Aquitalea magnusonii: one gene and its partner. The protein of the gene in region 1 interacts with the protein of each later gene in a pairwise test. Links are inferred from orthologs where the notes say so. Each region holds a gene or a part of one and is shown on either strand. Other genes may lie near its edges.

Region 1 (15,419 bases):
ACCTTGATGACGCCAATGTGGGCAAAGCCTTTGGCCGCGCCGCCACCCAATGCCAGCGCCACGCGAGGCTTGACCGGGACTTTGGGGGCAGTGATTTCAGTTTTGGGTTGGGTAATGGTACAGGCGGCCAGCAGGACCAGCAGGCTGGCCGGCATCAGGCGGCGTAAGAGCGTCATGATAGCGGGTACGGGTAGTGACGGAGTTGAATGTGTAATGGGCTGATTCGATTATTGCAGCGCAACATGGTTCCCGGCAACGCTCAGAAATCTGCCTGCCGGTGCAGGAAGTGGCCTCCCTCACCGGCCTGGCAACCAAGCATCCTTAACAGCTAGACCTTGCCCGGCCAGCTACCGGGTTTGACGAATTCGATCACCTGCCGGCCATCCGGCAGGGTATTGCCCTTTTTCTTCAGCGTGCTTTTCCAGGCATGGCCATACACCACTTCATAGGTGGCCGGCAGCTTGCCGTCGCGGCGGCGGGTTTCATAAGCCGCTTCCACCCGTTGCCAGGCCTGCTTGCCCATCAGGCCGCGACTGCGGTCGCGGGTGGCATTGTGCGCGCCGATGGCCTTGAGGTCGTGCATCACGTCGCGCACCTTGTCGTAGGTCAGCACGATCTTGTCCATGTCCATCACCGGCTCGGCAAAGCCTACCCGCATCAGTGCATCGCCCAGGTCGTGCATGTCGATGAACTGGTTGACATGAGTGGCCTGGTCCACGCCGCCAAAGGCCTCGCGCAACTCCAACAGGGTGTCGGGGCCGAGGGTGGAAAACATCAGCATGCCGTCCGGCTTGAGCACGCGCTCGAATTCGCTGAACACGCTGTCCGGAATGTTCACCCATTGAATGGTGAGGTTGGACCAGATCATGTCCACGCTGTTATCGGCCAGCGGCAGTCTTTCCACATCGGCACACACCTGCCAGGGCTGGCTGCGCTTGAACAGTTTTTTCAGCAGGCCGTCACCGGCGCGCTGACGCTCGCGCGAGGCGCACAGCATGGCGTGGGCCAGGTCCAGCTCGACAATCTGGGCATCGGGGTATTGGGTGCGCAACTGGGCGGCACCATAGCCGGTGCCGGTGCCGGCATCCAGAATCACTTGCGGCTGGTGCTTGATGTAGGACAGGCGCTCGGCCATGCGGTCGGACACCTCGCGCTGCAGGACGGCAGCGGAATCATAACTGGCGGCGGCGCGCTCAAAAGAGGCGCGGATACGGTCTTTGTCGGTATAAAACGCTTCGCTCATGCGGAGGCTTCCAGATGCTGGGCCAGCTTGGCGACAAACTCGTCCTGATGGGACAAAAATGGCGCATGCGAAGCCTGGGTGAATTCATGCAAGGTGGCATCGGCCAGCGCGGCTTGCAGCCAGCGGCCAGCGCCAATCGGGGTAATGGCGTCGCGCACACCGAAAAACAGCGCCACCGGACAGGCAATCTGCCCGGCCAGCGTACGGGCGTCGGCTTCCAGCAGCAGTTGCAGTGCGGGCAACAAGCCTTGTGGCCGGCCATGGGCAAATAATTGTTCGCGCACGGCTTTCACCGTATCGCGTGCCGCCGGGGCTCCCATCATCTGCAAGGCCAGAAAGCGCTCCAGCGTTTGCTCGAATGCGCCATCCAGGCTGGCCCCCACCGCTTCGATGGCGGCACGCTGCTGGGCATGCGGCCAGGAATCATCACGCACAAAGCGCGGACTGGTGGCCACCAGTGCCAGGCTCTTTACCTTGTCCGGGTGACGGGCAGCCCAGTGCTGGGCAATCAGCCCGCCCAGCGACCAGCCGACAACTTGTACCGGGAAGGGGAATTGGGCATCGACCAGGTCGGCTACTTGGTCGGCGTCAAAGCGCGCCAAGGGGGCGGATGCACCATGGCCGGGCAGGTCGACCAGATGCACGCAGTAATGGTCGGCCAGTTGCGTGGCAACGCGGTCGAACACGCCGCCATGCAGGCCCCAGCCATGCAGCATGACCACATCCGGCCCGCGGCCGCGGCTTTCAACAAACAGATTCATGGGCAGTTAAATGGGGGAGCAGAGTGCTTTTCGCAAGTAGCGGCATGAAAAGAAAACCGTGCGCCAGCGCCCATGCGGCAGGGCATGCCACCCCGGACTCAGGCAGCACGGCGGAATTCCTGCACAAAACGGGCCAGCCGTTCCCAATCGATGGCATGGGCCAACATCGGCGCGGAGAAATAATAGCCCTGCAGTTTGGCGCAGCCCATTTCCTGCAGGCGGGATAACTGGGCGGCGGTTTCCACCCCCTCGGCGACCACATCCAGTCCCAGTGCCTGGGCCAGCGCCAGGATGGCGCGCACGATGGCGGCAGACTCCTCCTTGCGATCGACATCAAAGACAAAGCTCTGGTCGATCTTCAATACATCAAAGCGGTAGCGATGCAGGTAAGACAGTGCGGAATAGCCGGTGCCAAAGTCATCCAGTGCCAGTTTGACCCCCAGTTCATGCAAGGCATGCATCACGGTGGCGGCAATTTCCGGCACGTCTATCAGTGCGCTTTCGGTGATTTCCAGATGCAGGATTGCCGCCGGCAACTGGTAGGCTTCTATGATGCCGCGCATCCAGCTGACCAGTTCCGGGTCGTGGAAATTGGCCGAGGACAGATTGATATGCAGGGCGATATCGCGCGACACCCGGTTTTCATCCAGCCACTGCCGCAGTTGCCGGCAGGCGGCATTGATCATGTAGCGGTCCACCCGCGTGATCAGGCCGCTTTCTTCCGCCACCGGCAGGAATAGCGCGGGTGAAATCAGCCCGCGCACCGGATGCAGCCAGCGCACCAGCGATTCGAAGCCCACCAGTTCTCCGCTGCGGGCATCGATGAAGGGCTGGAAGTAAGGCTGCAGTTGATCGTCCACCTCCAGCGCCCGGCGCAGTTCGCTTTCCAGCGCCAACTGGTCGGCCTGGTTGATACGCAACTGGTGATTGAACACGGTATAGCCCTGCCTGCCCTGCTGTTTGGTGCAGTACATGGCATGATCGGCATCGCGCAGCAGTTCTTCCGCTTTTTGATAGTGGTCGCGGTCGGCCAATACCACGCCGACACTGGCGGTGGAAAATACCTCGCGGCCAGCCAGGATGACCGGGCGTTCAAATTCGCTGACAATGCGCCGCGCTATCATTTCGCAGCCTTCCAGCGTATCGGTGCCAAACAGCAGGATGGCAAACTCATCGCCCCCCAGCCGCGCCAGGAAGTCATAGTGCCGCAGGCAGGAGCGGATACGCGCACCGGCTTCGAACAACAGATGGTCGCCAGCCAGATGGCCCAGGGTGTCGTTAACCAGTTTGAAGCGGTCCAGATCGATGAAAATGACGCTGAAGCGGGCGCCGGCTCCGGACAGATAGCCATCCCAGGCACGCCGCAGGGTCTTGGCAAAGTAGTTGCGGTTGGGCAGCTTGGTCAGCGGGTCGTGCAGGCTGTCGAACTCTAGCTGTGCATTGACGGCATCCAGTTCGCTGGTGCGTTCGCGCACCCGTTCTTCCAGTTCGGCATAGGCATCTTGCAGGTCCTGCATCGCCCGCACCCGAGCCAGCGCCGTGCCGATATTGTTGGCCACAAACTCCATGACTTCCTGGTCGCGATAGCTATAGACCACGTCTTCCTGATAGCTGTGTACCGACAGCACGCCCAACAACTCATGCCCGCAATACAGCGGCACCCCCAGCCAACTGCGCATCGGTGGCACATTTTGCTCGTCCGGCAAGGATGGGACGACAGGCAGCCGGTCCAGCAACAGCGGACGGCCGCTGTGCAGCACTTGCTCCAACTGGCCCTTGCCGGGTCGACGCGACTTGCTGACCTGCAGATAGTCATCCGAGCAATAAGGGAAACTGAGCAGATCGCTATCCATGTGGTACAGGGCAACCTGGCAGTTGCGCGCAGCCACCAGCTCCATCAGCAGGCGATGCACGCCGGCCAGAAAGGCCTCCAGCGACAGACTGGTATTGGACAGGTCGGCAATGCGGTACAGCACATCCTGGAAACGCTCGGCACGCTGCCGCTCCGATATTTCCGAACGCAATCTGGCATTCACCCCTTCCAACTCGCAGGTGCGCAACCATACCTGGCGCTCCAGTTGGCTGCGGTACAGCATGCGGTCCAGCGCATAAGCAATATGGCGGGTGACAAACAGGAACAGGGCCTGCTCTGCCGACGTGCAAGCTGCCTGGCTGGGATAAAACTGCAGCACGGCAGCACCGATGACTGTGTTGTTGGCATTGGTGAGCGGCACCCCCATCCACAGCAGTGGTACCGGCCCATGCAGAATCAGTTGCTCCTGCTGACAGACTTCCTGCAGACGCTCGCGCGTGAGCACCAGCGGCTTGCCCATGCGCATCAGCCAGGCCGTCAGCGAGCGCTCATTCTGCTCGCCGTAGAACAGTTGTTCCGGCGATGGCGGGGACGGGTCAAGCTGATCGGCGTAAAAGGGATAGTGCAGGCTGCTGGCCTGCTCGTCGTACAGTGCAATATAGAAATTGCTGGCATCCATCAGCCGCATCAGCAAACGATGCAGCTTGGGCAGCATTTCATCCAGGGTGGCGCACTCTCCGGGCAGTTGGCTGATTTCCAGCAAGGTCTCGTTCATGATGCGGGAACGCGACTGGGCGGAATGCAGGCGCGCGCTCTGCAGGTGTCCGGTCAGCAATGTGGCCACGGCCGCCGTGTTGGCGGCCACCTTGCCGCGCCACACCAGCCAGCCAATGGTCTCATCATGCAGGACCAGGGGCAGTGCGCCGCCATCCGGGCCGGGAAGCCGGCCCGCAGCCAATGCCGCGGCCGGGGTCAGATTGTCTGCCGCCCCCAAGGTAGCCAGGCATTGCCAGCTTGTTCCCACCAGTGCCCAGACTGCAGCGGCAACAGGCTCGTCCGGAGGCTGGATCAGCGCCAGCGCTGTCTGGGCCGCCTCTTGCTGGGTGGACAGGTAATCAGCCGTACTCTTCATGTCGTTATCGTAGTATGAGTTAGCCGGGAAATCCGGTCATGCTACGAACAGACGCAGTCATCCCCTATGACTGTGTTGCCGCCACTACGCAGTCCAGCAAGCCCTCCAACTGGTCCTGAGTATGGGCTGCCGTCAAAGTGATCCGCAGACGGGCCGTCCCCTCAGGTACGGTGGGTGGCCGTATTGCAGGCACCCAATATCCACGCTCCTTCAATCGTGCAGCCAGCAACATTGCCTGCTCGTTCCTGCCTATGATAATCGGCTGTATCGGCGTTCGCGATGGCATGAGCTGAAAATTTACATCAGCCAGACGCTCCCGCACGCTGCGCACATATTGCTGCAAGCGAGTCCTGCGCCAGGGCTCGCCAGCAATCAGTTGCAGGCTGGCCAGTACGGCAGCGGCCAGCGCTGGTGGTTGGGCAGTGGTAAAAATATAGCTTCGCGCACTGTTGACCAGCCATTGCACCAGTTGCTGGCTGGCGGCGACAAAAGCACCGGCCACGCCGGCAGCCTTGCCCAGCGTGGCCATATAGATCAGACGCTCACCTTGCAGTCGGTTTTCCGCCGCCGACCCACGCCCATCGCCCAAGATGCCAAAACCGTGCGCATCATCGATATAAAGCCAAGCGTCGTATTTATCGGCCAGTTGCAGCAGTTCCTTTAACGGTGCCTCATCGCCATCCATGCTATACACCGCATCCACGGCAATCAGCCGCGTCCGTGCCGGGGTGCTGGCCAGCAATTCTTCCAGATGCTGCAGATCGTTATGGCGAAAACGGCGAAAGCTGGCACGCGACAACAGGCAGGCATCATTCAGTGATGCATGGTTGAGCTTGTCGGCAAACACAGCGTCGCCGCGCCCCACCAGACTGGTAATCACCGCCTGGTTGGCAGCATAGCCGGAACTAAACAACAGAGCCGCCTCGCAACCACAATAGCGGGCCAGGGCCTGCTCGGCCTGCTCATGCACGGCAAAGTGACCGGCAACCAGATGCGATGCCCCGCCCCCCACACCCCAGCGGCTCAATGCCTGCTGGGTGGCTTCAATCAAGGCCGGGTGATTGGCCAAACCCAGGTAATCATTACTGGCAAATGCCACATAACTTTTACCCGCAATAACCACCTGGCTGGACTGTGGCGTTTCCAGGATGTGACGCTGCCGGAACTGGTGCTGCTGTTGCAATTCCAGCAGTGCGCCGGGGATATCTTGGGCTCGCATGGGGCTTTCCGGAAAATAGGCTAAAACGGGCCGGATTCGGGCAAAAGTATTCCTTATATATACATTGCAAAAATCCAGCCGGACGAAGGCAGTAAAACCAGACAATTTACAGCGGTGACAAGTCCAGTTTTTCCATCAACAAACGGTCGGCATCGACATCAGGATTTCCCGTCGTCAGCAGCTTGTCGCCGTAGAAAATCGAGTTGGCACCGGCCAGAAAACACAGTGCCTGCATCGCCTCGGGCATCTCGCGACGACCTGCCGACAGGCGCACATAACTCTTGGGCATGGTGATGCGGGTGACGGCGATGGTGCGGACAAATTCGGTCCAATCCAGCGGCTCGGCCCCATCCAGCGGCGTCCCTCCCACCTTGACCAGATTGTTGATCGGCACCGACTCCGGCTGTGGCTCCAGATTGGCCAGTTGGGCAATCAGGCCTGCCCTGTCCGCACGGGTTTCATTCATGCCGACAATGCCGCCACAGCATACCGACAACCCGGCACCACGCACCTTGCCCAGCGTGTCCAGCCTGTCCTCGTACTCACGGGTATGAATGATGTCGCCATACTTTTCCGGCGCGGTGTCCAGATTATGATTGTAATAATCCAGACCGGCCTGTTTCAGCTTTTCCGCCTGCCCATCCTTCAACAGGCCAAAAGTGGCACAGGTCTCCAGGCCCAGCGCCTTCACTTCGCTCACCATGCGCAAGGTCTGCTCCAGATCGGCATCCTTCGGCCCGCGCCAGGCAGCCCCCATGCAAAAGCGGCCAGCCCCGTTGGCCTTGGCGGTACGTGCGGCATCAATCACCTCATCCACCGTCATCATCGGCTGGTTCTCCACCGGGGTATCGTGATGCACCGATTGCGGACAATAGCCGCAATCTTCCGGACAGCCACCGGTCTTGATGGAAATCAGCGTCGATAGCTGTACCTTGGTCGGATCAAAGAACTGACGATGGATCTCGGCCGCACGGAATACCAGTTCCATGAATGGCAGACTGAGCAGAGCCTCGATCTCCGCGACCGACCAGGTGCCGCTCTCCGGATGAGGTGTGGCAGGACGGGAAAACTGGATGGTTTGCATGGTCATAATGCGCTTTCTTTGCAACAGAAATGCCAATTGTATTTATTGCCAAATTACAACTGAACAAATGGATAATTTAAGAAAAAAACAGCATGCCTGAGAGTGTCTGGCCGCAGTCTTGCAGAGGGGTTTACATGCTGTCAAATATCAAAAGAAAATTTATTGACAATTGCCCAATATTTAATCAGAAATGTTTGTTGTGTAATCACCCAAACTGTCCCGCCGGGCTATGCAACGGCTGTAAAGCCAGCTTGCCCCGCTTGCCAACAATCCATTGTCCCATTTGCGCAGAACCAGCACTGACGCGGGATATCTGCCGCTTTTGTCTGCAGCGCCCACCCGCATTCGATGCCATACACACTCCATACCTGTTTGGCTACCCCCTTAATGCAATTATTTATGCAGTGAAGTACGGAAAACGGCTGGAAATGACGGGTGTACTCGCCAATCTGATGGCTGAATTTGCGCTAGAAACCCAGGTTTTCAGTGATCTGGTGATCCCCGTTCCCTTGTCAAAAGAACGACTTGCAGAGCGCGGCTTTAACCAGAGCATTCCACTGGCCCAGGCAATCGCTGCTACAATGCAAAGCCGTTTTTCTGCCACACTGTGTTGGCGAAAACGCAACACTGTGCCGCAAGCCTCTCTCGGACGCGCCGAAAGACGCCGAAACGTCCGCCATGCCTTTGGCGTAAAACAACGCATTGACGGGCTTTCCGTCACCATTGTGGACGATGTGGCAACCAGTGGAGCGACCCTCAGTTCCCTGGCTGAAAAGCTCAAAAAACAGGGGGCAAAACGGGTCGATGCGTGGGTGCTCTGCAGGGCATCTTTCCCAAAAACTTGACCAAGATTTTGATTCTTTGGAACAATCCAGCCAGCCAACGATGTTCACCGTTGTTCTTTTTCAGCCGGAAATCCCGCCCAATACGGGCAATGTGATTCGTTTATGTGCCAACACCGGCTGTGAACTGCATCTGGTCAAACCCATGGGTTTTCCCATGGAGGATGCCAAGTTGCGACGCGCGGGGCTCGACTACCACGAATATGCCCGTGTCGTTGTCCATGAAAACTGGGCTGCCTGTCAGCAGGCCCTGCAAGGACGGCGGATTTTCGCTGCAACCACCAAAGGCGCCACGCGCCACGACCAGATCAATTTCCAATCTGGGGACGTATTGCTGTTCGGTCCCGAATCCCGCGGCTTGCCGCCAGAAGTGCTGGAGGATTTTCCTTCCACACAGAGGATTCGTTTGCCCATGCGTCCCGAATCGAGAAGCCTGAACCTTTCCAACGCCGTCGCGATCACGGTGTTCGAAGCGTGGCGGCAACTGGATTTTGCAGGAGGAAGCTGACAGTTCACAGGCCGGCCAACACTAACGGGCCAGCAAGAAATGTTGATGCCTGAAGTGAAGCGGATGGCATGCCGGGCCTGTGCCCGTCATGGTGCAGGCAGCAGTAACAGGCAGCCAATCCATGTACCCGAAGGCAGCGGGTAACGCCCGCAAGGGCAGTACCCGCCGACGTTTTTTGATGTGCCCAACAGCATAAGGGAGGTCTATGCAATCAGTACTCCGATGGCTGTGGCTTGTTTTTGTCAGTCTCGTACTCGTGGCCTGCTCCACCGTGAAGACGGCGAGCGCGACCAGCCAGTCGGCCAAGCCGACCAATAAGCCCACCGTAGCCAACAACAAGGGCGGTGCCTATTTTCAGAAAGACGGCCCTGCCGACCACATCCCGGTCAACCTGAACCTGGTACCGGATGCAGTACCCCAGACGGAACCGCTGATCAAGTCAGCCAACCAGCCTTACACCGCGATGGGCATGAGTTTCCGCCCGGACACCAGTGAAAAGCCGTTCCGGGCCACCGGCCTGGCTTCCTGGTATGGCAAGCAGTTTCATGGTCGCAAGACCACCTCGGGCGAAAAGTACGATATGTTCGCCATGACGGCGGCACATCCGACCCTGCCGATTCCGAGCTATGTTCGGGTGACCAATGCCGCCAATGGCAAATCAGTCATCGTGCGCATCAATGACCGTGGTCCTTTCCACAAGAATCGCGCGATGGACCTGTCCTATGCGGCGGCCTACAAGCTTGGTTTCATCAAGCAAGGCAGCGCCAAGGTCAATATCGAGCGCGTGTGGCCGGTAGCCGGTGGCGAGGCTGTCGCCAGCAATAGTCCGGAAATCCGCCAGGAAGACAACCCGCGCTATCTGCAACTGGGTTCCTTCAACAAGCTGGCCAATGCCGAAGCACTGTTGAAGAAAATGCTGGACGAGATGGACGACCATTACGATGCCAAATTGGGTATCGTGAACCAGCAGGGTAACTACAAGGTGCGCCTTGGCCCCTTCCCGACGGATGCCGCCGCCCGCAGCGCTGCAGAAAGCCTGAAGGTATCGAGCGTGGTGCTGAATAACTAAGTTCCACCAGCACAGCGGATGGCCGTCTGAAGATCGCAAGCGAGAGCATCTGCTCTCGCTTTTTTCATGGCTGCGCCAGCGCGGGCATAAAAAAACCCGGCGCTTAATGCGCCGGGTCAAAGGCCTTAATTGTCAGCGTAAGGCTCCCGCTCAGGGAGGCAAGCGGGAGGTGCCGAAGCACCTGCACGGTTAGTACGGTCTTTGCTGACAAAGTTCCATCATTCCTCTCCCGGCGCCGTATCCTGTTCTTTCAGTACAGCATCGAACCAGCCTTCAACCACCTGCTCCACCTGCTCGGTACCGGTTTTCTTCAGACTGGAGAACAGTTGTACCGATACTGCCGGGTAATCTGCCAGCTCGCGCCTGACCATGGTCAAGGTCTGCTGCTGGTCGCTGCGCGATAATTTGTCAGATTTGGACAGCAAAATATGTACCGGTCGGCCGGTATCGCGGAAGAAAGTAAGCATTTGCCGGTCCAGCTCTAACAGCGGACGGCGCGAGTCCATGATCAGGATCAGCCCGATCAGGCTGTCACGCGTTTGCAGATAGCGCCCCAGCAACTGCACCCAATGCGCGCGTACGGCTTCCGGTACTTCGGCATAGCCGTAACCCGGCAAATCCACCATGAAGCGCTCGTGGCCCAGGTCAAAGAAGTTGATATGCTGGGTACGGCCCGGGGTCTTGGAGACATACGCCAGCCGGGTCCGGTTGGCCAGGGTATTGATGGCGCTGGACTTGCCGGCATTGGACCTTCCCACGAAGGCAACCTCGGCGCGGGTGGGCGGCAGGTCCTTCAAATGGTTGACGGTGGTATAAAAAGTGGCGTTTTTAAAAATCGACATAGTAGTAAGGTTGATTTCAGTTGGTATAGAATAACAGGTTTGAAATTGCCACTTTTACAGATATTTAAGAATTCCTCACAAGGAGCGATCATGAAACGGATGATGCTGTTGGCTGTAGCTGCGGCAACCCTGGCTGGAAGTGCATGGGCAGAAGGCATTGCCAAGGGAGACCCGGTAAAGGGCAAGCAGATCGTTGACACGGTATGTGCCGCCTGTCACGGTGCTGATGGCAACAGCGTAGCGTCGGCAAACCCGACCTTGGCCGGCCAGCATGAGGTTTACCTCTACAACCAGCTGCAAGCCTTCAAGAAGGGTGAGCGCAAGAATCCGATCATGCTGGGCATGGCCTCTGCGCTGTCCGATGCTGACATGCGCAATGTCGCTTCCTACTTCAGCCAGCAAAAACCCAAGGCGCGCGAAGCGGCCAACAAGGAACTGATGCCGCTGGGCGCCAAGATCTACCGCGTTGGCAACCCGGCCAGCCACCTGCCTGCCTGTATGGCTTGCCACGGTCCTGCCGGTAATGGCATTCCGGACCAGTTCCCGCGTGTTGGCAGCCAGCACGCTGCCTATATCGCCAAGCAACTGGCTGACTTCAAGGCGGCTACCGATCGCAAGAACGTGACCATGTCCGATGTAGCTTCCCGCATGACTGATGCCGAAATGAAGGCTGTGGCCGAATACATTTCGGGTCTGCGCTAATCGCAACTTTTGCGGATAGCCTTGTTCAAAAGGGAAGCCATAACCGGCTTCCCTTTTTGTGTTCGGCACCAAGATGACTAAAAACACACGCCACACCGCGGTTTACAAGCTGTACGAACTGTTCAGTTCCATGCGTTTTGCCATTGGTCTGCTGACCATTCTGGCCATCGCCTCGATCATCGGTACCGTACTGAAGCAAAACGAGCCCTACCCCAACTATGCCTTCGAATTCGGCCAGTACTGGTTTGCCGTGTTCGAACAGCTAGGCCTGTACGATGTCTACCACTCCGGCTGGTTCCTGACCATTCTGGCCTTCCTGGTGCTGTCCACCACCTTGTGCATCGTGCGCAACGGACCGGGCTTCATCAAGGACATGAAAGCCTATCGCGAAAAGGCATCGGACAACTCGCTGGCGGCGATGAAGCACAGCGTGGAAATCGATGCAGACAACAGCGACCCCGAGCAACTGCGGGCCTACCTGCGCGGTCAGGGCTGGCGCTGGCGTGAACACCAGCGCGCAGACGGCAGCCTGGTACTGGCCGCCAAAAAAGGCGCAGCCAGCAAGCTGGGCTACTTTTTTGCCCACATCGCCCTGGTCGTCATCTGTATAGGCGGGCTGATGGATGGCAACCTGCCGCTGAAGCTGGCGGAAATGGTGGGCAGCGTGGTGCCGGAAACCCGCGACATTCCACAAAGCCAGATTCCTCCCCAAAGCCGTTTGTCCACCTCCAACCTGTCTTTCCGCGGCAATGTCACCATTGCCGAAGGCAAGAGCGGTGATGTCATCTTCCTGAACTCCGGCAATGGCTATCTGGTGCAGGACTTGCCCTTTACCGTGACGCTGAAGAAGTTCTATGTCGACTACTACAGCAATGGCATGCCCAAGCTGTTTGCCAGCGACATCGCCGTCACCGACAAGGCCACCGGCAAGGTGACTGAAGCGCAGGTGAAGGTAAACCATCCGCTGATCGTGGATGGCGTAGCCATCTACCAGGCCAGTTTTGGCGACGGTGGCTCCCCCCTGACCTTCAGGGCATGGAATCTGGATGCGCCACAAATGGCACCGGTGGCCATCAAGGGCGTGTCGATGGCGGCACAGCCCTTGCGTGCCAATGGCAAGGACTACAGCCTGGAATTCGGCGAACTGCGTGTGTTCAATATCGAGAACATGGGCGGCAAGAATACCGATGCCAGCGACAAGACCCTGTCCGAACGCATGCAGGATGCCCGCGAGGTAAAGCATGAGAAGCAACTGAAGAACATCGGCCCGTCGGTTACCTTTAAGCTGCGAGACAAGCAGGGCCAGGCGGTGGAGTTCCATCATTACATGGCCCCGATCCAGCAAGATGGTGTCAGCTATCTGGTGGCCGGCGTACGCAACAAGGTATCGGAACCCTTCCAGTACCTGCGCCTGCCGCTGGACGACAGCATGTCGCTGGACAGCTTCATGCGCCTGCGTGCCGCCTTCATGAATCCCGCCCTCTATGATGAAATTGCCAAGCGCACCACCGCCAAGGCCATGCAGGGCTCGGCCATCAGCCCGGCCATGCAGCAGCAGTTTGCCAATAGCGTGAAGTGGATTCTGGGCCGCTTTGCCCAAGGTGGTTTTGTGGCGCTGGAGCAGTTCCTGGATGAGAAAGTGCCACAGGACAAGCGCCAGGCAGTGGCCCAAACTTACGTCAAAATCCTGCAAGGCGCAGTAGTGGATGTGATGGATGTGGCCGATGCCAAGGCCGGCATCAAGCCAGTGGCCATGGATGGCAAGCGTTACCGCTTCCTGCTGGACAGCCTGGTGGGCATCAGTGCGCTGCATGATTACAACGCCCCGGTATTCCTGCAACTGCAAGGCTTTGATCAGGTACAGGCTTCCGGCCTGCAATTGACCCGCTCACCAGGCAAGAACCTGGTGTATCTTGGCTCGCTGATGCTGGTGATCGGCATCGTGCTGATGTTCTATATCCGGGAAATCCGCCTGTGGATACGCTGCGCTCCCGGCAGCGTCAGGGTGGCCATGAGTTCCAACCGTCACAACCGTGATCTGGATGCGGACTTCCGCCGCCACAGTGAGGCAATTCAACAGTTGGTACGAGGTAAGTGATGGAACTGGCGCAATCCTTTGTCGAACAACCGCTGTACAAGCGGCTGAAACTGGCTGACTGGCTGTATGCCCTGCTGGTACTGGTGGCGGCCGTACAAGCCTGGCGCTTGTACAACCCGTACATGGATGGCTACGAACAAGCCATCCTGGCGGGTTCGGCCATTGGTCTGGTGGCACTGGGCTGGTTCTGGAAAGCCTGGCGCTGGTTCTTCCCACTATCGGCCTGCGTGGCACTGCTGGGCATCAGCCTGTACCACGGCGAGCTGGCACGCGGCCAGACGGCGTTCTGGCTGAAGTTCCTGCTGTCCAGCCAATCCGCCATCATGTGGATGTGTACGCTGTTCTTCCTGGCCACCCTGGTGTACTGGGCCGGGCTGCTTACCCGCTCGGCCATGCTGTCGCGCATGGGCAGCGGCCTGACTTGGGCCGCCGCCGTGATGGGCGCTGCCGGCTTGTTTGTGCGCTGGTACGAGAGCTACCTGATCGGCAGCGATGTTGGCCACATTCCGGTATCCAATCTGTACGAAGTCTTCATCCTGTTCACCCTGATCACCGCGCTGATGTACCTGTACTACGAAGCCCGCTTTGCCACCCGCCAGGCCGGTGCCTTCGTCCTGCTGGTCATCTCCGCCGCCGTTGGCTTCATCCTGTGGTACAGCTTCGACCGCCAGGCGCATGAAATTCAGCCCTTGATTCCGGCCTTGCAGTCGTGGTGGATGAAGATTCATGTTCCGGCAAACTTTGTCGGCTATGGTGCGTTTGCCATGTCGGCCATGCTGGGTGTGGCCGAACTGCTGGTGCTCAAGGGCGTACTGAAAGACCGCCTGCCCAGCGCCGAAGTGCTGGACGAAATGATGTACAAGGCCATTTCCATCGGCTTCCTGTTCTTTACCATCGCCACCATTCTGGGTGCGATGTGGGCGGCCGATGCCTGGGGCGGTTACTGGAGCTGGGACCCTAAAGAAACCTGGGCGCTGATCGTGTGGCTGAACTACGCCGCCTGGCTGCATATCCGGCTGGTGAAGGGCTGGCGCGGCAAGCCACTGGCCTGGTGGGCGGTGATCGGTTTGCTGGTCACTACCTTTGCCTTCCTTGGCGTAAACATGTATCTGACCGGCCTGCATTCCTACGGCGGCCTGTAACCCTCCTCCAGCCCCGGCCTGCAGCACTGCCGGGGCTTTGCTTTGCCTGCACCACGGACAAGATGGCCGTGGTTTGTTATTGTGTTGACTGTTTCTTTTCAAGGACCCCGTTTTACATCATGGATTTATCCTGGCTGTCTGACCCTTATGCCCTGCTCGGCCTCCTCACCCTGATCGTGCTGGAGGTAGTGCTCGGCGTCGACAACCTGATTTTCGTGGCCATTCTGGCCGAAAAACTCCCACCCCATCAGCGCGACCGCGCCCGTGTGCTGGGCCTGTCGCTGGCGCTGATCATGCGGCTGTTCATGCTGGCGGGCATCAGTTGGCTGGTGAAACTCACCGAACCGCTGTTCTCCGTACTGGGCCAGAGCTTTTCCGGCCGCGACCTCATCATGCTGTGCGGCGGCCTGTTCCTGCTGTTCAAGGCCACCATGGAGCTGCACGAGCGGCTGGAAGGCGTGGAACACAGCGAGGGCAATGGCCAGAAGGCTTATGCCGCCTTTGCCACCGTGGTGGTGCAAATTCTGGTGCTCGATGCGGTGTTCTCCATCGACTCGGTGGTGACGGCCATTGGCATGTCCGAGCACTTGAGCATCATGATGCTGGCGGTGGTGATTGCCATGAGCATGATGATCATGGCCAGCAAGCCGCTCACCCGCTTCGTCAACGCCCACCCCACCGTGGTGATGCTGTGCCTGGGCTTTTTGCTGATGATCGGCTTTAGCCTGATTGCCGACGGCTTCGGTTTCCATATTCCCAAGGGCTATCTGTACGCCGCCATCGGTTTCTCGGTACTGATCGAGGTTTTCAACCAGATTGCCAACGTCAACCGTCAGCGCTTCCTCAATAGCCGCAACAGCTTCCGCTCCCGTACCGCCGACACCGTACTGCGCCTGCTGGGCAATGCGCCGCTGCAACACGGCGGCCATCACGAGCAGGAACACGAGGAAGGCCCGCACGAGGA
Region 2 (15,153 bases), 1.4 Mb from region 1 along the record:
CGGGCTGGTGACCAATGTGTCGCTGTTCTTCGATGGCACCAACAACCATATGGAAACCGACCTGCCAAATAATAGCCATTCCAATATCGCCCGCCTGTTTCAGGCCTCCATTCAGGGAAAGCGCGCGGCACGTGATGGCTATTTTTCCTACTATCTGCAAGGGGTGGGCACCCAGTTCAAGGAAATCCATGAAATGAGCTTCTCCGCTGCCGGGCTGAAATACGCCGCGGGCGGACAGATGCGCATTTTGTGGGGGCTGACTCGGCTGATTGATGCGCTGCGCAAATCGAAAAGCCCGGACCCGGATCGCCCGGAAGACTTGCCGGATGATGAGGCCTATCGCATTGCCTGCGACATGGTGAATGGCGAGTTGAATCACTGGGATACCAAGCGGCAGGGGCCGGTGCCGCCCAGCAAGCGCCGCCACCAGGCCATGCGCAATGGCATGGCTTCCATCATCCAGCATCTGGAGCTGCAGCAAGCACCCAAACTGGCTGGTTTGCGGGTGCATGTGTATGGCTTCTCCCGTGGTGCAGCCGAGGCGCGCGCCTTCTTGCACTGGCTGCTGGAACTGTGCGAGTACGGCGAGGATGGCAAGTACCGGCTGTTTGGCGTGCCGGTCAAGGTGCCGTTTGTCGGCCTGTTCGATACCGTGGCCTCGGTGGGGCTGGCCGCCATCCGCCCGCCGGCGCTGGGCCATATGGACTGGGCGGACCATACCATGCCGCTGCCGCAGGCCCCCGGCTTTATCGGCCAGCATGTGCACCTGGTGGCGGCGCACGAGCAGCGCATCTGCTTTCCGCTGGATTCCACCCGCCTGCCGTCCGGCCGCTACCCGGCAGGTAATCTGGGCGAATTTGTCTACCCCGGCGTGCATTCTGATGTCGGCGGTGGCTACGGCCTGCGCGAGCAGGGCCGCTGTGGTGGCGAGGTGGGCATGCAGCTGTCGCAGATTGCCCTGCGCCGCATGTACCTGCTGGCTTTCCGTGCCGCTGCGCCAATGACGGTGCCGAAAGAATTCTACGACACCAGCGAAGGCAAGCTGGCCAGTATCGAAAGCTGGCGCTGGATGCCTAGAGAAGTGCGAGATAATGTTTTTTTTGTATCACCTGAGCTCATTACCCGCTTCAACGCCTGGGCACAACTGCGCGACTGCGCCGAAGACACGCTGGAAAAAATCGTGGTCAAGCAAACCGCGCTGATCACCGCCTGGCGCATCGAACGCTTTGCCGGTGGCCTGGGTGGCAGCGGCGGGGTGCAGCAGGAACAAACCGCCGCCTTCCGCCGTATTCCGCCGGACGATGCCATGCATAACGACTGGGCCAAAACCGCCTGGCGGCAAGCGCAAGCGCATGAACAGGCACAGGACGAACTGGCCGCCGTGATCAACCGCCCCGGCAGCACCATGCGCGATGTACAAAAAGCGCAGGACAAAGTGGCGGCCAACCCGGCCCCGCCCGGCGTGGTGGACCCGCGCAGCGGCCAGGTGGTGCCGGGGCTGAGCGTGCCATCCCCCGCCAAGGACTTCGACCCCAGCATGGACCACTCACAGTTGCGCGAAGCGGCGCTGGAGTTTCGCGAAGACTACCTGCACTGGCGGCGGGTCAACCACCTGTTCAATGAAAAGGGCAAGTGCCTGCCCACCCCGCTGGCCGAGCCGGGCCAGGCCAGCCTGATTGACAGCGACCCGGACTGGAAACGCCCCTGGCATTTGACCTGGACCCTGATTGGCCTGTGGCTGAGCACGCTGTTCTCCCGCCCGATCAACCCGGACCACGAATACGAAGGGGTTTATTTGCTGCGCGAAGGCGAGCAACGCTGGCGTGACGTGGGCAATGGCCAGGGGCTGACCGCCGCGGCCAACCGCGATCTGCTGGCCTTGTTTGACGAGCACATACACGACTCGCGCGCCTGGTTCATGGTGGCAGCCACCGGCAACCGCGAGACAGACGGCAGCTACTTCCGGCTGCGGACCATTCTGTACGACGACATCACCAACAAGCGCTATCTGAACGCCTTGCAAAAAGCGGCGGCAAGCTGCGAACCGCCAGCCAGGGCTCAGGCACAGCCGGCGGAATTGGCCGGGCAGCAAGGGGGTGGTTAATGCACTGCACCATGGAAGCAGCACAGCGGCATGCCAGTACACCTGCTTATGCTGCAGTCCCGCTGGCGGCACCGCCCCGTATCTGGCCCTACCTGTTGCTAAGTGTACTGCTGGTAGCCGGTGATGCCCTGCTCACCTTGTGGTGGTTCAGCCAGGGTACACCGAGCGCAGCGCAACGAGAGCTGTTTTGGTGGTATGCCCTGCTGCCCGGGTGCTTGCTGGCCGGGATAGCGGTATCGCTGCGACTGGCTTGGTATGCCTTGTGGCAACTGTATGCCGCTGTCCAGCAGCACACTCAGGCCAACCACCATGCCTGGTGGCTGAGGTGTCGTCAGGAGAGTGCCAGCGTGTGGGATTCCATGTTATGGGGGCCGGCATGTAGCGATACCCGTAGCCGGGACAAGCTGGCACGCGGCCTGCACGCTGCCCCGCCTCAGGCCAAGGAGGGGGTGCTCAGGATGGCTGATGTGCTGACACTGTCTGATGCATCCTGGCAACAGCGGCAGGAAGCCATCTTGGCCACCCTGGCCACAACATTAGCCACATGGCTGCCTGGCAGCCGCATGCAAGCCTGTGGCTTTGCCTGGTGCGGGAGTGCAGCGGCATGGTCTGGCTTGCGTGTGCAAATGCAGCGACACGGCCTGCATCTGCCGCCACATCCACAACTGGAAGGCGGTGTGGCGATGCTGGAATACATCATCGACCAACTGCACGATGAAACCCACCCCGTGGAAACAATCATCTGTCTGGGCCTGCACTGTCCGGCTAGCGATGCCAGCCGCAGCGTACCGGCAGCTGAAGTGGCATTCGCCATCATGCTGGGCCGCGATGGCGGGGCATTTCGGCTACATCGCCCGGTCCCTTTGTCTGACAGACAACATGTACTGCGCACGCAAGACAATGCAGCACTGGATGAAGCCCCGGCAGCTTATCTGTCGGCCAGTGACCAGGCAAATGCCTTGCTGGAACAGGCGGGCTGGCCATTGCAGGAACAAGCACAGCAGACCTATTGGGGAGAGCTGGGTCCACTGCAAGGGTGGATCACCCTGCTGTGTGCGATGGATCAGGCAACTATCAATGAACGCGCCACCGGCTGGCTGGCCAAGGACAGCCAGCAAGACTGGCTGGGCATTATCACGCCAGCGGTTCCGCTGACGAAAGGACAACCATGAAACGCTTAATTGCAGTAGACGGTGACAAAACCACGGCAGGCGGCACGGTGCATGCTTCCGGCCCCGGCCTGATTCATGGCAAAAAAATGGCTTATGAAAATGACCCGGTCAGCTGCCCTGCATGTGGCAGCACCGGTCAGATTATTTGTGTAGGTGAGCGCCACCGCCTGTTGAGCCATGGCAAACGTATTGCTCTGCAGGATGATGAGTGCAACTGCCGCTGCCAACCCAAGCCTCGTCTTGTTGTGGTTGGACATGCCAATGCCCATGGTTGATCACGACCAAGCAGTAGCCAATCAGGCGTCTAAAGGACTATCTCAATGAACTCTTCCCTGCTGCAACCGACAGGAAAATTGCGTATCTGGGCCGTTGTGCTGGCACTGTCGCTGATGCTGTTATGCATGGCCTTGTTACTGATTGCCAATCTGTACCTGGGTGGTTTTTATACCAAGCAACCAGAGCGTCTAGTCTGGAGCATCGGCCTGTGTATTGCGCTACTGAGTCTGCCAAGTGTGGTGGTTTATCTGTGGATCAAACAGGCAGAACGTCAGGCCATCCCATCCGAGCACTTAAGCGGCAGAACAGCAGCAGATGCATTTGCACCCCCTGACGTCAAAGCCTGGCTGAGTCCTCGTCAATACATGCAGCAACGCTATCCCGGCAAATGGCGAGCCATCAAACCTTGGGTGGGCGTGTTACATACCGCACAAACCGACGTATCGGACCCGCGGACAAGCGATGCCAGTATCCACGCAGCCTGGCAGGACACGGAAAGCGTGTTTTATGTCAAACCTGATTACGGTATGAAAGACCGGGCGCTGCAAGGCCTGCGTGGCCGCTGGCGTCCGCCGCTGGACGGCGTGATGCTGGTGGCACCCACGCTACCTGACGTGGGCAGCCCGGCGCTGCAACAGTTGCTGGATTTCAACCAGCGCAGTGGCTGGCGGCTGCCGCTGTGCCTGGCCTTGAGCGGCTGGACCGTACCGGCTGACGGGGTGGTGTGTCAGATAAGGGATGCCAGTAATACGGAGGCCATCACCCGCGATTTGCAGCAACTGGCCTGGCAGTTGGCGGTGCAGGGACAGGCTGATGTGCTACAGCAGTCGTCGGATAATCAGCGCCTGGCGCTGTCGGCGGCACTGGACCAGCCTGGCATCATCGAACAATTGACACAGCAATTGCACGCCATCAGCCAACAATTACCGCCGGGGCAGCCGCTGGTACAGCTAGGCTGGGTGGCGGAGGGGGCGGCGGTACTCCCCACTGCCGAGGCACGCTCCTGGCAGCAGTATTCACCACGTCGGCACCGGCTGTCGCACAGCGACAAGGCGGGCTGGGCGGTCACGGCCATGGCAGGCTTGCTGTTATTAGGGGTGGCGCTGTCCTTTCAGCACAATTTCCAGCTGATCCAGCAGGCAAAACAACAACGGCAGGCGCTGCAACAGGCCACATCGCTGAGCGTGGCCCTGCCCGCGCTGGCTACGGTGCAACAGCAGATCAGTCAATTGCAGCAGACACAGCGCCAGGGTTTGCCGTGGTGGTGGCGTTTGGGCTTGAACCAGCTCCCTGCTGTTCAGCAGGCCTTGCTGGATGGCTATGGCCAGGCGGCACGGCGCTGGCTGGTGGAACCGGTTCGGCAAAATCTGCGTCAGGTGTTACTGGCCTTGAATGAGCTGCCCTTGACCAGCAGCGACAATGCCATGCTGCAACGGGCACAGCAGCAGGGCTATGCCAGCCTGAAGGCTTACCTGATGCTGGACCAGCCGGCACGGGCGCAGCCGGCCTTTTTGACCGCACAACTACAACAAGCGGATGGCCTGGCGCAGGGGCGGCGTGCCGCCCTGCTGGGCTTCTACAGCCAGCAACTCCCCACGCAAGCGGGCTGGCGTTTGCCGGCTGATCCGGCACTGGTGGCAGCGGCGCGCCAAACCTTGTTATCGCTCAATGGCATCGAACATGATGATGCCACGCTGTACCAAACCATCTTGACGCAGGCAGCCGCCAAGTATCCGCCACGCAGTGCCGCCAGCCTGCTGCCGGGCGTGGACAGCCGCGGCTTGTTTAACCTGCCGGGCGTCCTGTCAGGGGTGTATACCCGCGAAGCATGGGAAGGCTATCTGAAGGAGGCTTTCGAGCAGGCCGACCCCAAACAGGGTAGCGAGGCTGGCTGGGTGTTGGGCGTTACCAGCAGCAAAAGCGAGGGGCCGGTGCTGCCACAGCGGCTACGTCAGCGCTACTTTGCCGATTATGCCGCCGCCTGGCAGGCCTTTCTTAACCGGCTGCACTGGCAAAACACCACATCGCTGGCCGCCGCCAGCGAGCAGTTGAATGCCTATGCCGATCCGCAACGCTCGCCGCTGCAAGCCTTGATGGCCATGTTGCAATATCAGGGCCGCGCCGGTGCGGCAGAGAAATCACTGGCGGGCAATCTGCTGGACAAAACCCGCCAGTTGGTGGGCAAAACCACAACAAGCGCGCAACAGACCGCCACCGACCCACTGACCGCCGCCTTTGGCCCCTTGCTGGCGCTTAGCGTACCGCCAGATGGCAATAACGCTGGCAATACCACCCCGGCCAGCAGTGTCAGCCTGACCCGCTATCTGGAAACCCTCACCGCAGTACGGCTGAAACTGCAACAACTGGCCGCCAGCCCCAATCCGGATGCGGCAGCCCGCCAACTGGCGCAGGCCCTGTTTCAAGGACGGCAGAATGAAATCAGCGACGGGCAGAAATACGCCGCCCTGCTGGCCGCCAGCCTGGGACAGGAATGGGCGGGGTTTGCCCAGCAAGCCTTTGTCAGCCCGCTGGATGAGGCCGGTGCCGTGGTGCTGTTACCTGCGGCGGCAGACATCAATGCGCTGTGGCGGCGCAGCATCGTACTGCCTTGGGGCAGCGAGATGAGCGGGCGCTATCCCTTCAACAGCACCGATAATGATGCCGCCATCCCCGCCCTTGGCCGTTATCTGGCCCCGCTGCAGGGTGAAATTGCCCGTTTCTTGCAGCAAACCCTGGGTGGCGCGCTGGTACAGGAAGGCGACCAATGGCTGCCCAGCCCCAACCTGGCCAATGCCGCGCCGTTTGATGCCGCCTTCCTCAATGCCGTCAACAGCCTCAGCCGGCTGGCCAGCCGCTGGTTTGCCGAAGGCGATGCTGGCTACAGCTTTGAACTGCAGCCGGTGGCAATGCCTGGCTTGGTACGCACTGAATTGACGGTGGATGGGCAAACCGTCAGCTATTTCAACCAGCAAGCAAGTTGGAACGCACTACGCTGGCCAGGTCATGCGCAGCAGCCGGGCAGCCAACTGGTGTGGGAATCACTGCAGGCCGGGAGCCGCCAAACGCTGGCATTTAACGGACGCTGGGCGTTTATCCGTCTGCTGGAGCAGGCCAAGGTGGAGCAACTGGACAAGGCGCGCTACCAACTGGACTTTGCCCTGCCCGATGGGCTGACTGCGCGCTACATCCTGCGCACCAGCGCAGCAGATGGCCCGCTGGCCTTGCTCAAGCTGCGCCAGTTCAGCCTGCCGGAGCGGGTGTTTGTGTTACCAGGCACCCAGGCCCAGTCACCGGCCAAGGCGGCTAACTAACGCCCGCCTGAGACATCCAGGATGCTGCCAGTGCAAAAGCTGGCGGCATCGGACAGCAGCCACACAATGGCGGCGGCTACTTCCTCGGGCAAACCGCCACGCTGCATGGGCACCCCCGGTGCCAGCCGGGCCACCCGGCCTGGTTCGCCGCTGATGGCATGGATGCCGGTTGCTATCAGTCCGGGACGGACCGCGTTGACGCGAATGCCCGCGGTGGCCACTTCGCGGGCCAAACCCAGGGTAAGGGTGTCGATGGCCCCCTTGCAGGCGGCGTAATCGACATACTCACCGGCACTTCCCAGCCGGGAGGCGGCGGAAGAAACATTGACGATGACTCCGCCCTGCCCGCCTGTCACGGTAGACATGCGGCGTACCGCCTCGCGACAGCACAGCATGGGGCCGGCCACATTCAGTTGCAGCATGTGCTGGATGCGCGCGGCGCTGAAGTCCTGCAAGCGGCCCATGGGCGCGGTACTGCCGGCATTGTTGACCAAACCATACAGCGGGCCAAACTGTGCGGTCACATCGGCAAATAGCCGCATGATGTGCGCTTCTTCAGCCACATCGGCCTGAAATGCCTGTGCCACCCCACCCGCCGCACGGATGCGGGCCACCACCTGCCTGGCACCGGCCTCATCCTGCCGGTAGTTCAGCGCCACCTGCCAGCCAGCCGCAGCGGCCTGCACGGCAGTAGCCGCGCCAATGCCGCGGGAGGCACCGGTAATCAGCAGGGTGCGGGCCACTCAGGTCTGCCCTTCACGCAAAAAGCGCTGATACCAGCCCACGCGGGCGGCGCGGGCGGTTTCAAAGGTGGCGGCAAGACCAGCCTCGTCGGCAGCCTTGACCTGCTCGGTCAGCGCCGCCAGCGCCAGGCGGTATCGCTCCAATTCGTCCAGCAAAGCGCTGCGATTGGCCAGGGTGATGTCCTTCCACATTTCCGGATGGCTGCCGGCAATGCGGGTGAAGTCGCGAAAGCCGGTGGCGGCAAAATCAAAGCAGCGGCTGGCATCTTCCTTGCCGGCCACCATGCCGACATAGGCAAAGGCCAGCAAATGAGGCAGATGGCTGACGGTGGCAAACACGCTGTCGTGTTCTTCGGGCCGCATGCGGTGAATGACGGCACCACAGGCCTGCCACAGCTCGGCCACCTTGTCGCAGGCTGCGATGGTGGTTTGCGGCAAGGGGGTGAGCACCACCTTGCGCTTTTCATACAGGCCGTATTGCGCCGCGGCGGCACCGGACAAATCAGAGCCGGCAATGGGGTGAGCCGGTACGCAGCAGGCCAACTGCTGCGGCAGGTATTGGGCAAACAACTGTGCCACATCACCCTTGGTGCTGCCGGCATCGGTCACGATGGCATGCGGCTGCAAATGCGCTGCCATGGCCTGCATCATCCTGCCCATCTGCCCCACCGGGCAGGCCAGCAATACCATATCGGCCCGGCCGGCCACCGCGGCCAGGTCCTGGCTGATTTCATCCACCACGCCCAGTTCCAGCGCGCGGGTGAGGTTTTCCAGTGTGCGACCAACGCCGATCACGTGCTGCACCTTGCCTGCGCGTTTGAGCGACAAGGCAAACGAGCCACCGATCAGACCGACGCCAACCACCACCAAGGTGGTAATCCCCTGCTGCACACCACTCCCCTTTCCTGCACCGTTGCCCTGTGTTTCGATCGCCCGCAGCGGCGGGCGAAGTGGTCTATGATAAGCGATTTTGCGCTGCTGCAAAGCCTGCAAACTATAGAAGAGAGCCAGCCCATGTCCTGCGAGCTGTATGTGTATTACAAGATATGCCCGGAACAGGCCCCCCTGCTATTGCCGCGCTTGCGCCAGATGCAAGCCGGGCTGAGCGCGCATGGCGTGCAAGCCAGCCTGCTGTGCAGACAGGATGAAGCACAGCAGGATGGCCTGCATACCTGGATGGAAGTGTATCGACAGGTGAGTGATGCCCGGATGTTTACCCGCCAGCTACAACAGGCGCTGTGCGACTGCGGGCTGGATCAGGTTTTGACTGCGCGGCATGCGGAGTGGTTTGTGCCTGTGGCTGGAGAAGAGCGCCAGTCGCGGCGCAGAGAATGAATGATGGGATCAGGCAGGCTGGCTGAGCAGTTCGGCCGGTCTGGCCAGATGAAAGCCCTGCACGAAATCACAGCCAGCGGCACGGGCGATGTCCAGCTGCATGGTGCTTTCTATCCCTTCGCCCACCACCCGCGCCCCGTGCAGGTGCAGGATGTCCACCAGCTTGGCCAGCTTGTCGCGCACGCTGGGGCGCATCAGCGCGTGGCGCATCAACACCTTGTCCAGCTTGACGTAATCCGGTTCCAGCAGCCATACCCGCTCCAGATTGGATGCGCCCTGGCCAAAGTCGTCCAGCGCAATACGGAAACCCAGGCTGCGATAGCGCTGCACTGCTTCCAGCAGGCGCAGCGGATCGCTGACGGCGTCTTCCACCACTTCCAGGCAGATACGGTTGGCCGGAATATTCAGATGCTGCAGCACCTCGGCAAAAAACTGGCCGTGCGCCTCGCTGACATTCACCAGATGCTGGGCATTCACATTGAGCGATAACACCAGATCCGGTGCCGGATGTTGCAGCAGGAAATTGAGCAGGTGCAGACAGCGCAGTTGGCGGTCGAGAAACACCGAGCGCCGTGGTGAGGTTTCGGCGGCAAACAGCACGGTGGGGATTAACTGACCGCCAAAACTGTCGGTCACCCGTGCCAGCGCCTCCACCGACCACAGCCGGGTGCTACCGTTCTCCAGCGCATAAATGGGCTGGAACACCGAACGGAAACGCCATTCTTCATGGCGACCCCGCACGCGACCGGCCTGCAGGCTGAGCGGATGCTGCTCAAACTGGTGTGCGTTCAGTAGCTGGTTGATGAAAGCCAGGTCGCGTTCGATAGGTGCCAGTGCGGCGGGCTGTTGACAGGCAAGCTGTTCCAGCAGGCTGGCTGCCACCATGCTGATTCTCCTTGGCGCATCGCGGATGCAGGCCGGAACACGGAAGGGAAACCGCTCCCCTCATCGTGGCTGCCACTATAACCAGCCGGATTTAGCGCCAGAAATAATTTAATCAGCAAACCTTATGCAAATTCCATCTAAGCAAAACGGATAAAAGCCAACCGCGACAGTAACAAGCCCGGCCAGGCAAGCCAAAACACGGGGCCTGCCTGGTGCAGCCAAGCCAGCGCTATAGCGTCGCGGCAACAAGACCTGCCGACACAGACCGCACCAAAGCGCAGGGTCAGTAGGCAGCACGAGCAGCCGTTGATGTGTGATGGGCTTTAGCGCTGCAGTGCCAGCAGCGCTTGCAACCGGGCGCAGCAGGCATGCTGCTGCGGCAGTGCTTGGCCATCAATACTGGCCACCGGCCACAGGCCGATCAGACTATTGGATAGGAATACCTGCTCGGCTTGCAATAACCGGGCCGGGATAATCTCCGCCTCTTCAAGCTGATAGCCCAGTTGCCGCGCATGGACAAACAACCAGTCGCGCAGCATGCCTTGCACGCCGTTCTGATCCAGTTTCGGGGTGATGATCTGCTGCCCGCTCACCAGGTAGACATTGCTCATGGTGGCCTCCACCAGCAGGCCGCGCGTGTCCAGCATCAGGCCTTCGTGAATGTCCGGGTCAGACCATTCCGAGCGGGCCAGCACATTCTCCAGCCGGTTCAGGTGCTTGATGCCGGCCAGCAGAGGCTGACAGGCCAGCCGGGTGTCACACCAGCGTACATGCACCCCGTCACGGGCACGCTCGGGCGGATAGCCGGCCCAGGCAGTGACAGACACCATGCGGGTGGCCTTGCAATCGGCAGGCATCGCATAGCCACGCGCACCCACACCGCGGGTGAGCACAATCTTGGCCACGCCCTGCTCGAGGCCGTCGGCCAGTTGGCCGATCTCATCCAGCAGCAGGGCCTCATCCGGCAGCGGCAGCCTCAAGCGGCGGGCATCCGCCACCAGCCGCCGGTATTGCCAGGCCCACAAGCGGGGCTGGCCAGCACGGATTTCCATGGTGCGGTAGATGCCGTCGCCATAGGCGAGGCCGCGATCCAGTGCGGAAATCTGCTCGCCCGGCTGGCCGTTGATCAGCATGGCCATCAGGCTTGCTCCACCCCCAGCGCACGCAGCAGGCCGCGAGCCTTGTGGCGGGTTTCCTGCAATTCGCGTTCCGGGTCCGAATCCGCCACGATACCGCCACCGGCACGGAAGCGCAGTTGCTGCCCTTCCTGCATGAAAGTGCGGATCAGGATATTCAGGTCCATGCTGCCATCACGGTTGAGATAGCCCAGGCTGCCGGTATAGGCACGGCGCGCGCTGTTTTCCAGCTCGCGGATGATCTGCATGGTGCGCACCTTGGGGCAGCCGGTGATGGTGCCGCCGGGGAACAGCGCGCGGATGGTGTCGGCGGGGGTGATTTCCGCGCGCAAGCGACCACGGATATTGGATTCGATGTGGTGGACGTAGGCATAGCTTTCCACCGCCATCAGCTCGTTCACTTCCACCGTGCCGGGCTGGCTGATACGCCCCAGATCGTTGCGTTCCAGGTCGATCAGCATCACGTGCTCGGCCCGCTCCTTGATACTGGAAATCAGCCGCTGCTTGAGTGCGGCATCTTCGGTCGGGTCGGGCGAGCGCGGGTGGGTGCCGGCAATCGGCCGGGTGTCGGCCCAGCCATCGCGCACCCGCACCAGGCGCTCGGGCGAGGAGCTGACAATCTGCGCGCTGCCAAAATCGGCCAGCGCGGAAAACGGCGCCGGGTTGGCACGGCGCAGGGCGGCAAACAGGTCGGGGGCGGCCACTTCCGGCCCCAGTTCGGCGCGCCAGCCGCGTGAAATGTTCACCTGGAACACATCCCCTTCATAGATGTACTGCTTCAGCCTTAGCACGGCATCGGTATACCACTGCGGCGGGTCTTCCTGCAGCGATTGCAAGCTGACCGGATGAGGGTTGAATGGCGCAATGCCGTGTACCAGTTGTTGCAGGTGCTGTAGCTGCGCGGCGGTTTCTGCCACCAGCCAGGCGCTTTGCTCGCGCCGGTTGATCAAGAGTGCCGCCGGAACCCGCGCCATGGCCGCCAGCGGAAAGCTGTCCGGCAGTGCCTCGTCCACCTTGGCTTCAAACTGCGACAGCAAGTCGTAGCCCAGATAGAGGAAATAGCCGCCAACAAAGGGCAGGCCATGCGGGTTATCCACCGCCTGCGGCTGGAAACCGCGCAAGGCCTCGACAAAAGCCTCCCCTTCCCCGCCGTGATACAGGGTGGTGCTTTCTGCGGCAAACAGCATGTCCCAGCCCTGATCGCCAGAAGACATCAGCAGAAAGGGGAATTCCGCACGATGGGCGGCATGCAGGGCCAGCAGGTCGGGAAGGAAGTCGAGTCGTTCGGTAAACATGCCTGTTCCACACAGCGGCATGGGGCACGCCGCAAAAAAAGAAAACCGCCGCGAGTGTATCGCAGCGGTTCGGGCTGTCAATGCGTTTTCGCGTTGCGGCGCAGCAGCACCGCAACACGCGTCGGCCATTACATGCGCTTGAACACCAGGGTACCGTTGGTACCACCAAAACCAAACGAGTTGGAAATGGCGATGTCGATCTTCATGTCGCGGGCGGTATTGGCCACGTAGTCCAGATCGCAACCGGCTTCCACATCCTGCTCGTGCAGGTTGATGGTAGGCGGCGATACCTGGTTGTACAGCGCCAGGATGGAGTAGATGGCTTCCACGCCGCCAGCACCGCCCAGCAAGTGGCCGGTCATCGACTTGGTGGAGTTCACCACCAGCTTCTTGGCGTGATCGCCAAAGGCAATCTTCAGCGCGCTGGTTTCGTTGGCATCACCCAGCGGGGTGGAGGTACCGTGCGCATTCACATACTGCACCTGATCCGGGTTGATCCGGGCATCGCGCAGTGCGTTCTGCACGCCGCGGGCCGGGCCATCCGCATTCGGAGCGGTAATGTGGTGGGCATCGGAACTCATGCCAAAACCGATCAGCTCGGCATAGATACGCGCGCCGCGCTTGACCGCGTGCTCGTATTCTTCCAGCACCAGCACACCGGCACCTTCGCCCATCACAAAGCCGTCACGGCCCTTGTCCCACGGACGGGACGCGGTTTCCGGATCGTCATTGCGGGTGGACAGCGCCTTCATGGCGGCAAAACCGCCCATGCCCAGCTTGGAAATGGCACCTTCGGCACCACCGGCCACCATCACGTCGGCGTCGCCATACTGAATCATCCGGGCTGCATCGCCGATGCAGTGCGCACCGGTGGTGCAGGCAGACACGATGCCATACGACGGGCCCTGATAGCCCTTCAGGATGGACACGTGACCGGCGATCAGGTTGATCAGCGAACCGGGGATGAAGAAAGGACCGATCTTGCGGATGCCGTTTTCCTGTACGGCCACGCCGGTTTCCTCGATCAGCGGCAGACCGCCGATACCGGAACCGATGTTGACGCCAACGCGGGTCTTGTCCAGATCAGCCACATCGTCCAGGCCGGCATCAGCCACGGCCTGCAGCGCTGCTGCAATGCCGTAGTGGATGAACAGGTCGGAACGACGCGCTTCCTTGGGGGAAATATACGCGCTGATGTCGAAGTCCTTGACCTCGCCCGCGATCTGGCAATTCAGATCGCTGGCATCAAAACGGGTCACTTTGCCAATGCCGCTCTTGCCGGCCAACAGATTGGCCCAGCCAGTGGCAACATCATTGCCGACCGGGGAAATATGTCCCAGACCGGTTACTACAACTCTGCGTTTGGACACGAAGAATCTCCGTGAGTAGAGGGGAGGCAGTCTCCCGATGATCCCACAACTTCCGTGTGAAGCTGATGACAGTCAAACGGACGTTTGGAACCCTCTATAACAAAAGAACCTCTGCAGGCGAGCCAAGGCCACACCGCGCAGAGGTCCTGTACAGGCCTGAAAGTATTACTTGTTCAGGTGGGCGGTAACGTAATCAACGGCTTGCTGAACAGTGGTGATCTTTTCAGCTTCTTCGTCCGGGATTTCGCACTCGAACTCTTCTTCCAGAGCCATTACCAGCTCAACGGTGTCGAGGGAGTCAGCGCCCAGATCATCAACGAAGGACGATTCGATCTTGACTTCAGCTTCGTTTACGCCCAGTTGTTCGGCAACGATCTTTTTAACGCGCGCTTCGATGTTTTCCATTTGTCTAAACCCTTGACCTTTCTGATTCGGGATCACAAAACCCGTGTATTCTACAAAAAAAAATTAGAGCAGCCCACCTAAATCTTGTCTTTTGTTCGACAGGACCGGTTAAGGCATGAACATGCCGCCATTAACATGCAGCGTTTGGCCAGTGATATAGGCCGCACGGTCCGATGCCAGGAAGGCGGTTGCATCAGCAATATCCTTGGCATCGCCCAGGCGGCCCAGGGAAATCTGGCCCACCAGCGCGGTACGCTGTTCTTCCGGCAGGGCACGGGTCATGTCGGTATCGATAAAGCCCGGTGCCACACAGTTTACCGTGATATTGCGGCTGCCAACCTCACGCGCCATGGACTTGGTGAAGCCCATGATACCGGCTTTGGCCGCGGCGTAGTTGGTTTGACCGGGATTGCCGGTAGCGCCCACCACCGAAGCGATGTTGATGATGCGCCCCCAGCGGGCCTTCATCATGCCGCGCAGTACGGCCTTGGATGCCTTGAATACCGACTTCAGGTTGGTATCCATGATGGCATCCCAGTCGTCGTCCTTCATGCGCATCAACAGGCCATCACGGGTAATCCCGGCATTGTTGACCAGAATGGCCACCGCACCGAATTCCTTGTCGATGGCATCCACCAGGGCCTCGATGGCACCGTCTTCGGTCACGTTGAGCACGCGACCAGCACCACCATTGGCGGCCAGGCGTTGGTTAATGGCAGCTGCACCGGACTCGGAAGTCGCGGTACCGATGACAATGGCGCCCTCGGCTTGCAGCGCATCAGCAATGGCTGCGCCAATGCCACGCGAAGCGCCGGTAACCAGGGCTACTTTGCCTTGCAGACTCATTGAGGATGTCTCCTTGTTGTGTACTTCACCATCCGCCAGCACCGGCCAAGCAGCGCTGACGGATGAATATCATTGCAGCTCGGCCTTGGCCGCCTGCAGTGCGGCAGCGTCGGTCAGTGCCAGGCACTTGACGTTGCCGTCGATGCGCTTGGCCAGACCCGCCAGCACCTTGCCAGGGCCGCACTCGGCCATGCTGACGATGCCGTCGGCAGCCAGCTTCTGGATGGTTTCGGTCCAGCGCACCGGGCTGTATAGCTGGCGCACCAGTGCATCAC

The links.
Region 2: the proteins of bioH (region 1) and acpP interact in binary tests that used the Escherichia coli proteins (3 or more experiments, as listed by UniProt). The link is inferred for Aquitalea magnusonii from one-to-one orthologs.

What each region holds. Positions count from the first base shown.
Region 1 is NZ_AP018823.1:4,452,163-4,467,581, reverse strand. What follows is about bases 123-2,904. They hold bioH (pimeloyl-ACP methyl ester esterase BioH), read right to left. Parts: upstream 2,005-2,904; coding sequence 1,240-2,004; downstream 123-1,239. Other genes in these bases: DLM_RS20925 (EAL domain-containing protein), read right to left, coding at 2,103-2,904; bioC (malonyl-ACP O-methyltransferase BioC), read right to left, coding at 329-1,243; DLM_RS20940 (patatin-like phospholipase family protein), read right to left, coding at 123-176. Outside these bases: more of DLM_RS20940, read right to left, coding at 1-122; more of DLM_RS20925, read right to left, coding at 2,905-4,949; bioF (8-amino-7-oxononanoate synthase), read right to left, coding at 5,014-6,168; biotin synthase BioB, read right to left, coding at 6,275-7,258; DLM_RS20910 (ComF family protein), read left to right, coding at 7,387-8,097; tRNA (uridine(34)/cytosine(34)/5-carboxymethylaminomethyluridine(34)-2'-O)-methyltransferase TrmL, read left to right, coding at 8,138-8,602; DLM_RS20900 (septal ring lytic transglycosylase RlpA family protein), read left to right, coding at 8,874-9,671; yihA (ribosome biogenesis GTP-binding protein YihA/YsxC), read right to left, coding at 9,890-10,513; DLM_RS20890 (c-type cytochrome), read left to right, coding at 10,604-11,215; DLM_RS20885 (cytochrome c biogenesis protein ResB), read left to right, coding at 11,289-13,313; c-type cytochrome biogenesis protein CcsB, read left to right, coding at 13,313-14,455; DLM_RS20875 (TerC family protein), read left to right, coding at 14,575-15,419. UniProt on the Escherichia coli protein: The physiological role of BioH is to remove the methyl group introduced by BioC when the pimeloyl moiety is complete. It allows to synthesize pimeloyl-ACP via the fatty acid synthetic pathway through the hydrolysis of the ester bonds of pimeloyl-ACP esters.
Region 2 is NZ_AP018823.1:3,019,134-3,034,286, forward strand. What follows is about bases 12,413-15,153. They hold acpP (acyl carrier protein), read right to left. Parts: upstream 14,033-15,153; coding sequence 13,793-14,032; downstream 12,413-13,792. Other genes in these bases: fabF (beta-ketoacyl-ACP synthase II), read right to left, coding at 12,413-13,627; fabG (3-oxoacyl-ACP reductase FabG), read right to left, coding at 14,141-14,878; fabD (ACP S-malonyltransferase), read right to left, coding at 14,948-15,153. Also shown: DLM_RS14380 (T6SS phospholipase effector Tle1-like catalytic domain-containing protein), read left to right, coding at 1-2,104; DLM_RS14385 (hypothetical protein), read left to right, coding at 2,116-3,276; DLM_RS24055 (PAAR domain-containing protein), read left to right, coding at 3,273-3,551; DLM_RS14395 (ImcF-related family protein), read left to right, coding at 3,597-6,863; DLM_RS14400 (SDR family oxidoreductase), read right to left, coding at 6,860-7,606; DLM_RS14405 (prephenate dehydrogenase), read right to left, coding at 7,607-8,497; DLM_RS14410 (DUF4936 family protein), read left to right, coding at 8,564-8,941; DLM_RS14415 (EAL domain-containing protein), read right to left, coding at 8,951-9,826; pabC (aminodeoxychorismate lyase), read right to left, coding at 10,150-10,965; DLM_RS14425 (aminodeoxychorismate synthase component I), read right to left, coding at 10,965-12,257; more of fabF, read right to left, coding at 12,386-12,412. UniProt on the Escherichia coli protein: Carrier of the growing fatty acid chain in fatty acid biosynthesis.